DNA from 3 places in the Zongyangia acetica genome. Region 1 is predicted to be linked to each of the others. Evidence: predicted binding sites of a transcription regulator. Region 1 holds the regulator's gene; each other region holds the start of a gene.
The links. Region 1 encodes LexA, which represses DNA repair genes until DNA is damaged. Its sites were predicted from a motif close to CNAACANNTGTTNG; they were not measured.
Positions count from the first base shown of each region.

Region 1 (3,278 bases):
TCACCAATATTATATACTTATAGTATAAAAAGGGGACAAAATGAAACTGGAAAACCTGACAACAAACGACCTAGGACGCCACTGCATTTATCTGGATGAGGTGGATTCCACCAACGAGTATCTCAAAAGGGAGGGCGCTTCCCTCCCCCATGGTACCCTGGTTCTCGCCGGCTGCCAGACGGCAGGCAAGGGACGGCTGGGACGGCGCTGGGCTGCCACCGACCGGGATGCCCTGGCCATGAGCCTGCTGCTTTGGGATTTTGATGTACAGCGGCTGTCTGCCCTGCCCTTGGTCTGCGGCATGGCGGTGGCGCAGGGGCTGCGGGAGATGACCGGCGGCGACTTTGGCATCAAATGGACCAACGATGTGGTAGCCCAGGGCAAAAAAGTCTGCGGCATCCTCTGTGAATCCAGGCTGATGGGGTCGGGGGCTTTTGCTGTCTGCGGCATCGGCGTCAATCTCATTCAGAATGAGGACTATTTTCACCAGCGGGAACTGCCCTACGCCACTTCGGTGCGCCTTGCCACCGGCGTCAGCCTGTCTCCGGATAAGGCAGCGGCGGCAATTCTGAATGCACTGGAGCCGCTCTATCAATCCTTTGCTGAGAAGGGTTTTGCCTCCCTGTGGGAAGAGTACCGCCGCCAATGTGTGACCTTAGGCCGCCAGGTCCGGGTCACCTATGGAGGGGAGACCCGGGAGGGGGAGGCGCTGGACGTGGCGGAGGATGGAAACCTGATCTGCCGCATCGGCGGGGATCTGGTCAAAATCGCCGCTGGGGAAGCCTCTGTCCGGGGAATGTATGGATATGTGTAAAAGTCCCTATCTGATATCTCACATTTAGATGACCCTCTGTAACAGCGTTTGTTAGGAAAGGATAAATAAAATGAAATTGATTTCTTGGAATGTCAACGGTCTGCGGGCCTGCCTGGGCAAAGGCTTCATGGACTTCTTTAACCTGGCTCAGGCGGATATTTTCTGTCTGCAGGAGACAAAGATGCAGCAGGGCCAGGCTCAGGTGGAGTTGCCCGGCTATGAGCAATATTGGAACAGCGCCGAGAAAAAAGGCTATTCTGGGACGGCGGTGTTCTGCAAGGAACATCCCCTTCATGTGTCTTATGGGCTGGGGATCCCCGAGCACGACAAGGAGGGGCGGATTATCACGGCGGAATTTGACCGTTTTATCCTGGTCAATGTCTATACGCCCAACGCCCAGCGGGGACTGACCCGTCTGGACTACCGGGTGGCGTGGGAAGACGCTTTCCGGGACTATGTCACCGGTTTGGATCAGCAAAAACCGGTCATCATCTGCGGGGACATGAATGTGGCCCATGAGGAAATCGATCTAAAAAACTATAAAACCAATGTGGGCAACGCCGGTTTCACCATGGAGGAACGGCAGAAAATGACCGAGCTTTTAGAAAACGGTTTTACCGATTCCTTCCGTCACTTTTATCCGGATAAAACTGGGGCCTATTCCTGGTGGTCCTATATGTTCCACGCCCGGGACAACAACGCTGGGTGGCGGATTGACTATTTTCTCGTCTCCAACCGTCTTGTACCGGAAATGAGGGACAGCCTGATCTATTCTGACATTATGGGAAGCGATCACTGTCCTGTGGGCTTAGAAATCTTTGCATAAAAAATAGCCTTCCATCATGGAAGGCTATTTTATTTATTCGGCCGCACTGTGTGCTTCATAAAACCGGACAGAGGAAATCACCCGGCCTAATATCTGGACGTGGTCAGTATAAATCGGCTCCATGGTATCATTTTCCGGTTGGAGGCGGTAATGTCCATCCTCCTTATAGAACCGTTTAACCGTGGCCTCCTCATCGATGAGGGCGATCACTATGTCCCCGTTCTCCGCTGTTTGGGTTCTGCGGACGATGACATAATCCCCGTTTAAGATGCCGGCGTTGATCATGCTCTCCCCTTTGACCCGCAGCGCATATAAATCCTGCACATTTTTTCTGCCGCTGGGAATATAGCCCAGTATTTCTTCATAAGCCAAAATGGGATTCCCTGCGGTGACCAAGCCCACAATGGGAATTTTGTTTTCAGGGGGAACCTGCGCAGACGGATCTTTCAGCTTCACCGTCCTGTTAAGACCGTTCTTTTTTGAAATATATCCTTTTTCCTCCAGAATGCCCAAGTACTTATGTACCGTAGAGGTGGATCGAATTCCCACTCCAGCTGCAATTTCACGCACTGTCGGGGGAATGTCGTCTCCGCTGTGTTCTCTGAGATACCGCAGAATCTCCTGTTCAAAATCTATCTTCATACGCATCTTTCTCACCTCTACGCAATTCCTTTTTTCTATCATACCACAAACAAACGTTCATTGGCAATGGATAATTCGAAATTTGTCAAAAACACAGGATAAAGAAAAACCACAGCATGTTTCCATACTGTGGTTTTTAAGAAGCCGGCACCGACCTATTTTCCCAGGCAGTCACCCGCCAAGTATTTTCGGCACAGATGAGCTTAACTACTGTGTTCGGGATGGGAACAGGTGGGACCTCATCGCTATAGGCACCGGCAAAGGACAACGGGAAGTCATCCTAACCATATATATGAAGCATCCGAAGGGATGGTTCAATCTTGTATATAGGAACGAGAAATGAATCTCAGAGGTAGTCAATGGTGACCCGTGCGGGAATCGAACCCGCGTTGCCGGCGTGAGAGGCCGGAGTCTTAACCGCTTGACCAACGGGCCATCTGGTGCGCCATCAGGGACTCGAACCCGGGACCCGCTGATTAAGAGTCAGCTGCTCTACCAACTGAGCTAATGGCGCATATTTTCGCCAAACACACTTTCCAGTTGGACTAGCCGACCGCTAACACTCAAGCTTCACCTTCCGGCTCGCTTTCGCTGAGCGTCTGGCCATACCAACTGAGCTAATGGCGCATATTAGTCATTAGCCATTATGCTTTGCCTTTCGGCTCAGGATTTCTCTTTTTGGTGCGTCATCAGTACGAAGCGTTTAAAAAGGCTGCCGGGGGCAGGCTTTTAGCGGAGTGGAACAGCCAGCGATCTTTAGGAGCGGCCACTGTTCCTCGAACCCGGGACCCGCTGATTAAGAGTCAGCTGCTCTACCAACTGAGCTAATGGCGCATATTTTCGCCAAACACACTTTCCAGTTGGACTAGCCGACCGCTAACACTCAAGCTTCACCTTCCGGCTCGCTTTCGCTGAGCGTCTGGCCATACCAACTGAGCTAATGGCGCTCGTTGTGGTACTGCCTTCTGGCAGATATGGGCACTTTTGTGCACCCTC
Region 1 is NZ_JBBEWN010000002.1:292,100-295,377, forward strand. It holds gene WGC32_RS03205 (metallophosphoesterase family protein) at 1-23, shown strand, start outside; gene WGC32_RS03210 (biotin--[acetyl-CoA-carboxylase] ligase) at 41-814, shown strand; gene WGC32_RS03215 (exodeoxyribonuclease III) at 885-1,640, shown strand; gene lexA (transcriptional repressor LexA) at 1,674-2,282, opposite strand; rRNA gene rrf (5S ribosomal RNA) at 2,425-2,541, opposite strand; tRNA gene WGC32_RS03230 (tRNA-Glu) at 2,643-2,717, opposite strand; tRNA gene WGC32_RS03235 (tRNA-Lys) at 2,721-2,796, opposite strand.

Region 2 (3,278 bases), on a different contig from region 1:
AAAATTGCCTGCCTGCCCCTGGTGGTAGGCATTGCCTATGAGATTATTAAATTTGCCGGCCGCCACGACAATATACTTACCCGGATTATTTCCGCGCCTGGCTTGTGGCTGCAGCGGCTGACAACTGCTGAGCCGGATGCATCCCAGGTGGAGGTAGCTTTGGCTTCTTTCCTGCCGGTTCTGCCCAAGGACGAAAGTGAAGACGACCGCTGGTAAATCCGGAAAGGCGGAAAATATTTGAATTTGAAGGCATATGCAAATCAGATAAAAAAGCAACTGGAAAACGCAGGGGTATCCTCCCCTGCGTTTGAGGTTGCTTTGCTTTTTGAAAAGGTGTTTTCCCTTTCCAGAACGCAATTGCTTAGTCCAGAGAGGGAAATAGATGAAAATCTGGAAGAGAACCGGGAAAAGATGACCCGACTGGAGGCGATGGTTTCCCGCAGAATGGAGGGTTATCCCCTCCAGTATCTTCTGGGAGAGTGGGAATTTTTTGGCCTTCCCTTTTGGGTGGGGGAGGGGGTACTGATCCCCCGGCCTGATACCGAAACAGTGGTGGAGCAAGCCCTGGCGCTGCTGAAGGGAAAAGAGGCCCCGCGCATCCTGGATCTTTGCAGCGGCAGTGGCTGTATTGCCATCGCCCTGGCCCATGAGCGGCCGGACAGCCGGGTGACGGCGGTGGAGCTTTCTGAGAAGGCGTTTTCCTATCTTGAGCGCAACCGGGAGAGAAACCAGGCTGTCAACCTGGCGGCGGTGCAGGGAGACGCCTTGGACACTGGATGTGTAGATGGGAAATTTGATCTTATTGTATCAAATCCGCCCTATATCCGTCCGGAGGAGATGGAAGCGCTGCAAAAAGAGGTGCAGTTTGAGCCAAAGATGGCGCTGAGAGCAGAGGAAGAGGGGCTTTTCTTCTATAAAAGAATCAGCCGATTGTGGAAAGGACGTATCCGGCCTGGGGGATATCTGCTCTTTGAAATCGGATGGAAGCAGGCAGCACAGGTCATGGAGATTCTCCGTCAGGAGGGTTTTATGCAGGTGGGCTGCGCGAAGGATTACGGAGGCAATGACCGGGCCGTATGGGGGAGGAGCAACCGCTGAGTTTGAGCGGCCAAAAGTGAAAATATGAGGAGAAACTTGTTGCACTCCTTATGAAAACAGGTTATAATAAATTAGATACGGGAACATATGCTCGAACATGAGATGTGGATCATTTTGGAGGTAGAATATGGCACTTGATAAACAGAAAGCGCTGGACACCGCACTGGGCCAGATCGAAAAGCAATTCGGCAAGGGCGCTGTCATGCGTCTGGGACAGAACAGTCACTTGAATGTAGAGGCCATTTCCACCGGCTCCATCTCCCTGGATGTGGCATTGGGTATCGGAGGTGTTCCTCGGGGCAGAATCGTGGAGATTTACGGCCCGGAAAGTTCCGGTAAAACCACAGTGGCCCTCCATGTGGTGGCCCAGGCCCAGAAGGAAGGCGGCATCGCGGCGTTTATCGACGTGGAGCATGCCCTAGATCCTGTTTATGCAAGTGCATTGGGAGTAGACATTGACTCCCTGCTGGTTTCTCAGCCGGATACCGGAGAGCAGGCGCTGGAAATCACCGAGGCGCTGGTGCGCTCCGGGGCCATTGACGTCATCGTGTTGGACTCGGTTGCCGCAATGGTACCCAGAGCTGAAATCGAGGGGGAGATGGGCGACTCCCATGTGGGACTTCAGGCAAGGCTGATGTCCCAGGCCCTGCGGAAACTGACCGGTGTCATCTCCAAATCCAACTGCGTGGCCATCTTTATCAACCAATTGCGTGAAAAGGTCGGCGTGGTCTATGGTAATCCGGAGGTTACTCCCGGTGGCCGTGCCCTGAAGTTTTACTCCTCGGTGCGGATGGAAGTGCGCCGGGTTGAGCAGCTCAAGGTAGGCTCCGAGGTCATCGGCAACCGGACCCGCTGCAAGGTGGTAAAAAATAAAGTAGCGCCTCCCTTTAAGGAGGCAGAATTTGATATTATGTATGGCCAGGGTATTTCCCATGAGGGAGAGCTCCTGGATCTGGCAGTGCGCCTGGACATCATCAACAAAAGTGGAGCCTGGTTCAGCTACCAGGGCGAGCGCTTGGGCCAGGGACGGGATAATGTGAAAAACTATCTGCGGGAGCATCCTGATTTTGCCGATGCGGTAGAAAAGGAAGTCCGGGCCAATGCGGATAAGTTGGGCGCGCCAGCCCGCAAGGGAAAGAAAACAGAGGCGGCGGCTCCAGCTCCGGCCAAGGAAGAGCCGGCAGCAGCCCCTGCCCCTGCGGCACCAGCGGCCAAGAAGAAAATGCCGGATATTGACATTGAGGTGGATGACGAATAAGGTGATCCCCCATTACATAGAAATGGATGAGCGTGGATGCTGATTACAGCCATTGAACCCTTTAAGGGAAGTAAATACAATATCTTTGTAGAAGGGGAATACGCTCTGACGGCAGACATTGAGATCATTGCTCAGATGGGGCTGAAAGCGGGAAAACAGGTCTCTCGGGAGGATCTGGATGAGATCCGTCGGAGGGGGGATAGCCGCCGGGCCCATGAGCGTGCCCTCTATCTCCTTTCTTTTCGCGCCCATTCCCGGAAGGAGCTGTCCGACAAGCTTCTGAAAAACTACGACGAGCAGACGGTGGAAGAGATCCTTGACCGTCTTACCGCGGCTGGCCTTCTAGATGACGCGGCATACGCTGAGCTGCGAGCCCGGGATTTGATCGAACGCAAGGACTACGGGGAAAAACGGGTGCGGCAGGAGCTGCGGATGCGTGGCATCGATGGAGACATCATTGACCAGGTGCTGCAAAACTGTGAAAAAGAGGATACCCAGGATCGTCTGCAATCCCTCATCGAGACAAAATACCGCCGAAAGCTATTGGAACCCAGGGGAAGGGAACGGGTAACAGCGGCCCTGCTCCGGCGCGGATATGCTTATGAGGAAATCCGCCGGGCTCTGAATGCCCTGGAAGAGGAGGAAGAGGATTAAAATATCCTCAAGAAAAAAGATTGGTTTTGTGCCGTCCGGTACAGGCCGGGAAGGCAAGGTGAATATGAAGGAAAAACAAAAAATAGGAATGGTTTCCCTGGGATGCACCAAAAACCAGGTGGACGCTGAGATGATGCTGGCGCTGATCGATCAGGGCGGCTTTGAAATCTGCGGAGATCCGGAACAGTGCGACGCCATTATTATCAATACCTGTGGTTTTATCGAGGACGCCAAACGGGAGTCCATTGAAAATATATTGGAATTTTGT
Region 2 is NZ_JBBEWN010000001.1:321,474-324,751, reverse strand. It holds gene WGC32_RS01490 (DUF1385 domain-containing protein) at 1-216, shown strand, start outside; gene prmC (peptide chain release factor N(5)-glutamine methyltransferase) at 238-1,098, shown strand; gene recA (recombinase RecA) at 1,226-2,356, shown strand; gene WGC32_RS01475 (RecX family transcriptional regulator) at 2,393-3,010, shown strand; gene rimO (30S ribosomal protein S12 methylthiotransferase RimO) at 3,075-3,278, shown strand, end outside.
Region 2: the regulator LexA is predicted to act here: its motif matches at 1,179-1,192, upstream of recA (recombinase RecA).

Region 3 (3,278 bases), on a different contig from region 1:
AATCCTGTGGAAGGACTCGGATTTGCAATTCCCATCAATGATGCCTTTTCGGTTGCCAAGGATCTTATGACTAATAAAAGTGTGACCAATAAGGCATGCATTGGCATCACAGCAGCAACCCTTCCGCAAGCCTTTGCTCAGCAAAATGGGCTGCATGGAGGGGTATATGTATATTCGGTCGATAAAGGTAGTGCAGCTGAAACAGCAGGATTACAAAGTGGTGATGCGATTGTCAAAATGGATGGGACAAATATAACCTCAATGCAAGAGCTCTCTGCTGTTAAGAAGCATCACAGTGCAGGCGATACTGTAAAAGTCGAAATTATTCGAAATAATCAAATACTTCAGCTATCGTTGACATTTGAAGCGCAACCCTCACTTTCTTCTCAGAGCAATTAAAACAGTCTTAAAAATAGAAGAAGTTACTATGTGAAAATATTATTTATAAGGTGTAAATAACAGTAAAGGCCGTTGGCTATAGCCAACGGCCTTTACTGTAGGTGATAAAATTTAATATCTGGGGAAAACCCTTAAAGGAAGAGTTTTTTAATCGTTGTCCTTAAAATGACGGTGAACACTCCTATCGGTTAGTTCCATAAATTCAATAAAGTTTCCATCGGGATCCTGGAGCCAAGCGCATTTTGAGTTACAACAGGCGACAAAAGCGGTATCAAGTGGCTTATCTTTGGCAAGAGCGCCTTCTGGACCGTTATAGCACAGCACACCGCGGGTTTTCAGTTCAGCCAGTACCGCATCCAGATCATCCACTTGAAGAGAAATATGGAAAAAACTCTGGCCGGGTTGTTGCGAAATATTCTTGGATGGGAATAACTCGATAAACTGCTCGTGGGCGGCCTCAAGGTATTGAATCCAGATTGAACCATCGTCATTTTTAAAATTAAATGCTTTTCGCATTCCCAATTTGTTGCAATAAAAATCTAAGGATTTTTCCAGGTCATTGACATGTTATTAATTTAGTATGTAGTAAAAAGTTGTTTTGGCTCTGATGAAAAAAGGCCTCCCGATATATGACATCGGAAGGCTTTAAAGAATCTATTGTTAGAAATAGATTTTATTTTTTAGGAAAGGGACTTTACAAGAACATGCGTTCAGATATATAATAAAGAAAACGAATGTTTTTTCGAGGTGATCTTATGGAACGGGTCATTCTTCACTGTGATCTAAACAATTTCTATGCCTCGGTAGAATGCGTACAAAATGAATCTTTAAAGCAGATTCCTATGGCGGTCTGCGGCAGGGAGGACGAGCGCCATGGTATTGTGTTAGCAAAAAACGAACTGGCCAAGCAGTTTGACATCCGCACCGGAGAACCGGTATGGCAAGCCCGCCGCAAATGTCCGGAATTGGTGATTGTACCGCCCCATCCCAGGGAATACCTGCGCTATTCCAAAATGGTACAGGAAATCTACAGCCGTTATACCGATTTGGTGCAGCCTTTTGGCATTGACGAATGCTGGCTAGATGTGACAGGAAGCCAGCGGCTTTTTGGAGGCGGGGAGGAAATCGCTTATCAGATCAAAGATACGGTAAAGAAAGAAACGGGACTGTGCATTTCGGTGGGGGTCAGCTTCAATAAAATTTTTGCCAAATTGGGAAGTGACTTAAAAAAGCCGGATGCGGTTACCGTCATCTCCCGGGAGGACTTCCGCCAAAAAATATGGGGCCTTCCGGCCGCCGATCTGCTGGGAGTGGGCCATCATACGGACAAACGTCTACAGAGTGTGGGGATTTCCTGTATCGGGGATATAGCAGCGGCGGATTGCAGTTATATGAAACGACTTTTGGGAAAAAATGGGGAGCTGCTTTGGCTATACGCCAGGGGGGAGGACCGAAGCCCTGTCACTCCTGTAGGATATGAACCGCCGATTAAAAGCATCGGACGCAGTACTACCTGCACCGCCAATCTGGAAAATATGGAGGAAGTAAAAAAGGTAGTATTGGCCCTTAGTGAAGAGGTATGCAGAGAGTTGCGCAGGCATCAGTGCAAGGCCTCTGTGGTAACGGCCCATGTAAAGGATACTAGTTTACAGGTATGGGAATACAGCGGCCACTTCTTTACACCAGAGCGTACAGTGGCGGAATTTTCCAAGACGGCCACCCGGCTCATTGAGGAACATTACAGCTGGAACCGGGACATCCGTGCCGTGGGCGTCCGGGCTTGTAAGCTAACGGATGACATATTTTGCGGGCAAACTTGTTTGGGACAGGACCCTTACGCACAGGAAAAGATCGAAAGGCTGGAAAAAAGCATCGATCATGTGCGGGAGAAATATGGGAAAAAATCAGTGATGCGGGCCACCCTCTTGGGAAGGACCAAAATTGCCGATTTTGACAGGAAGATCAGGACACTTCCGGGAAATATAATGTAAAGACGAAAACCTATACAGGATAAAAGGGACAGGGAGTGCCTGAAGGCACTCCCTGTCCCTTTTTAGATTTGTATTGTGGAATGGATGATTACAGCATCTCATACCCGCTGATGAGCACCGGCATCTTTAGAATACCTAGCTCCTTTTCCAGAAGAACACCGTTGCGTTTGGGATAATCAAAACCATAGCTCGCTTTGATGCACTGGGAGATAAACTGAACAGCCCGGTCAATGGCGACGGGCAGACTGTCTCCCTGCAGGAGGCTCCCGATAACAACACTGGCGAAGGTATCTCCAGTGCCGGGATAGGAGGCGGGAATGTACCGGCATCCCACCTTCCAAAAGGCGTGATTTCTTCTGTCATAGGCCACTACATTGGTGTTGCCGGAAGACTGTTCCTCCGGAGCACTGGTGATGATGACAACATCCGGCCCCATCTCGCTGAGACGGAGCAACCACTGCTTGATTTCTTCATCGCTGATCCTGTCTTTGCAGGATTCTCCCAATAAAAAGGCGGCTTCGGTGAAGTTAGGGGTAATGATATCCGCCTTGGCAATCAGCCCTTTCATCTGAGGGATGATCTCTTCGGTCATGGAGCTGTAAAGTGAGCCATTATCCCCCATGACAGGATCTACCACCACCAAATTATCCGGAGTACCAAAATAGTCTATGAAATCGGCCACAATATGGATCTGCCGGGTGGAGCCCAGAAATCCGGAGTAGACACAATCGAAATGAAGTCCCAGCCGCTTCCAGTGATCGATATATTCCTCCATAGAATCGGTGAGATCCACAAAGCTGTAGTGGTCGAAGCCGCCGGTATGATTGGAGAGGATCGCTGTGGGCAGGGGACAGACCTGTACGCCCATTGTGGATAGGGTGGGGATGA
Region 3 is NZ_JBBEWN010000005.1:2,940-6,217, reverse strand. It holds gene WGC32_RS05680 (S1C family serine protease) at 1-399, shown strand, start outside; gene WGC32_RS05675 (VOC family protein) at 547-954, opposite strand; gene WGC32_RS05670 (DNA polymerase Y family protein) at 1,155-2,390, shown strand; gene WGC32_RS05665 (pyridoxamine kinase) at 2,479-3,278, opposite strand, start outside.
Region 3: the regulator LexA is predicted to act here: its motif matches at 1,127-1,140, upstream of WGC32_RS05670 (DNA polymerase Y family protein).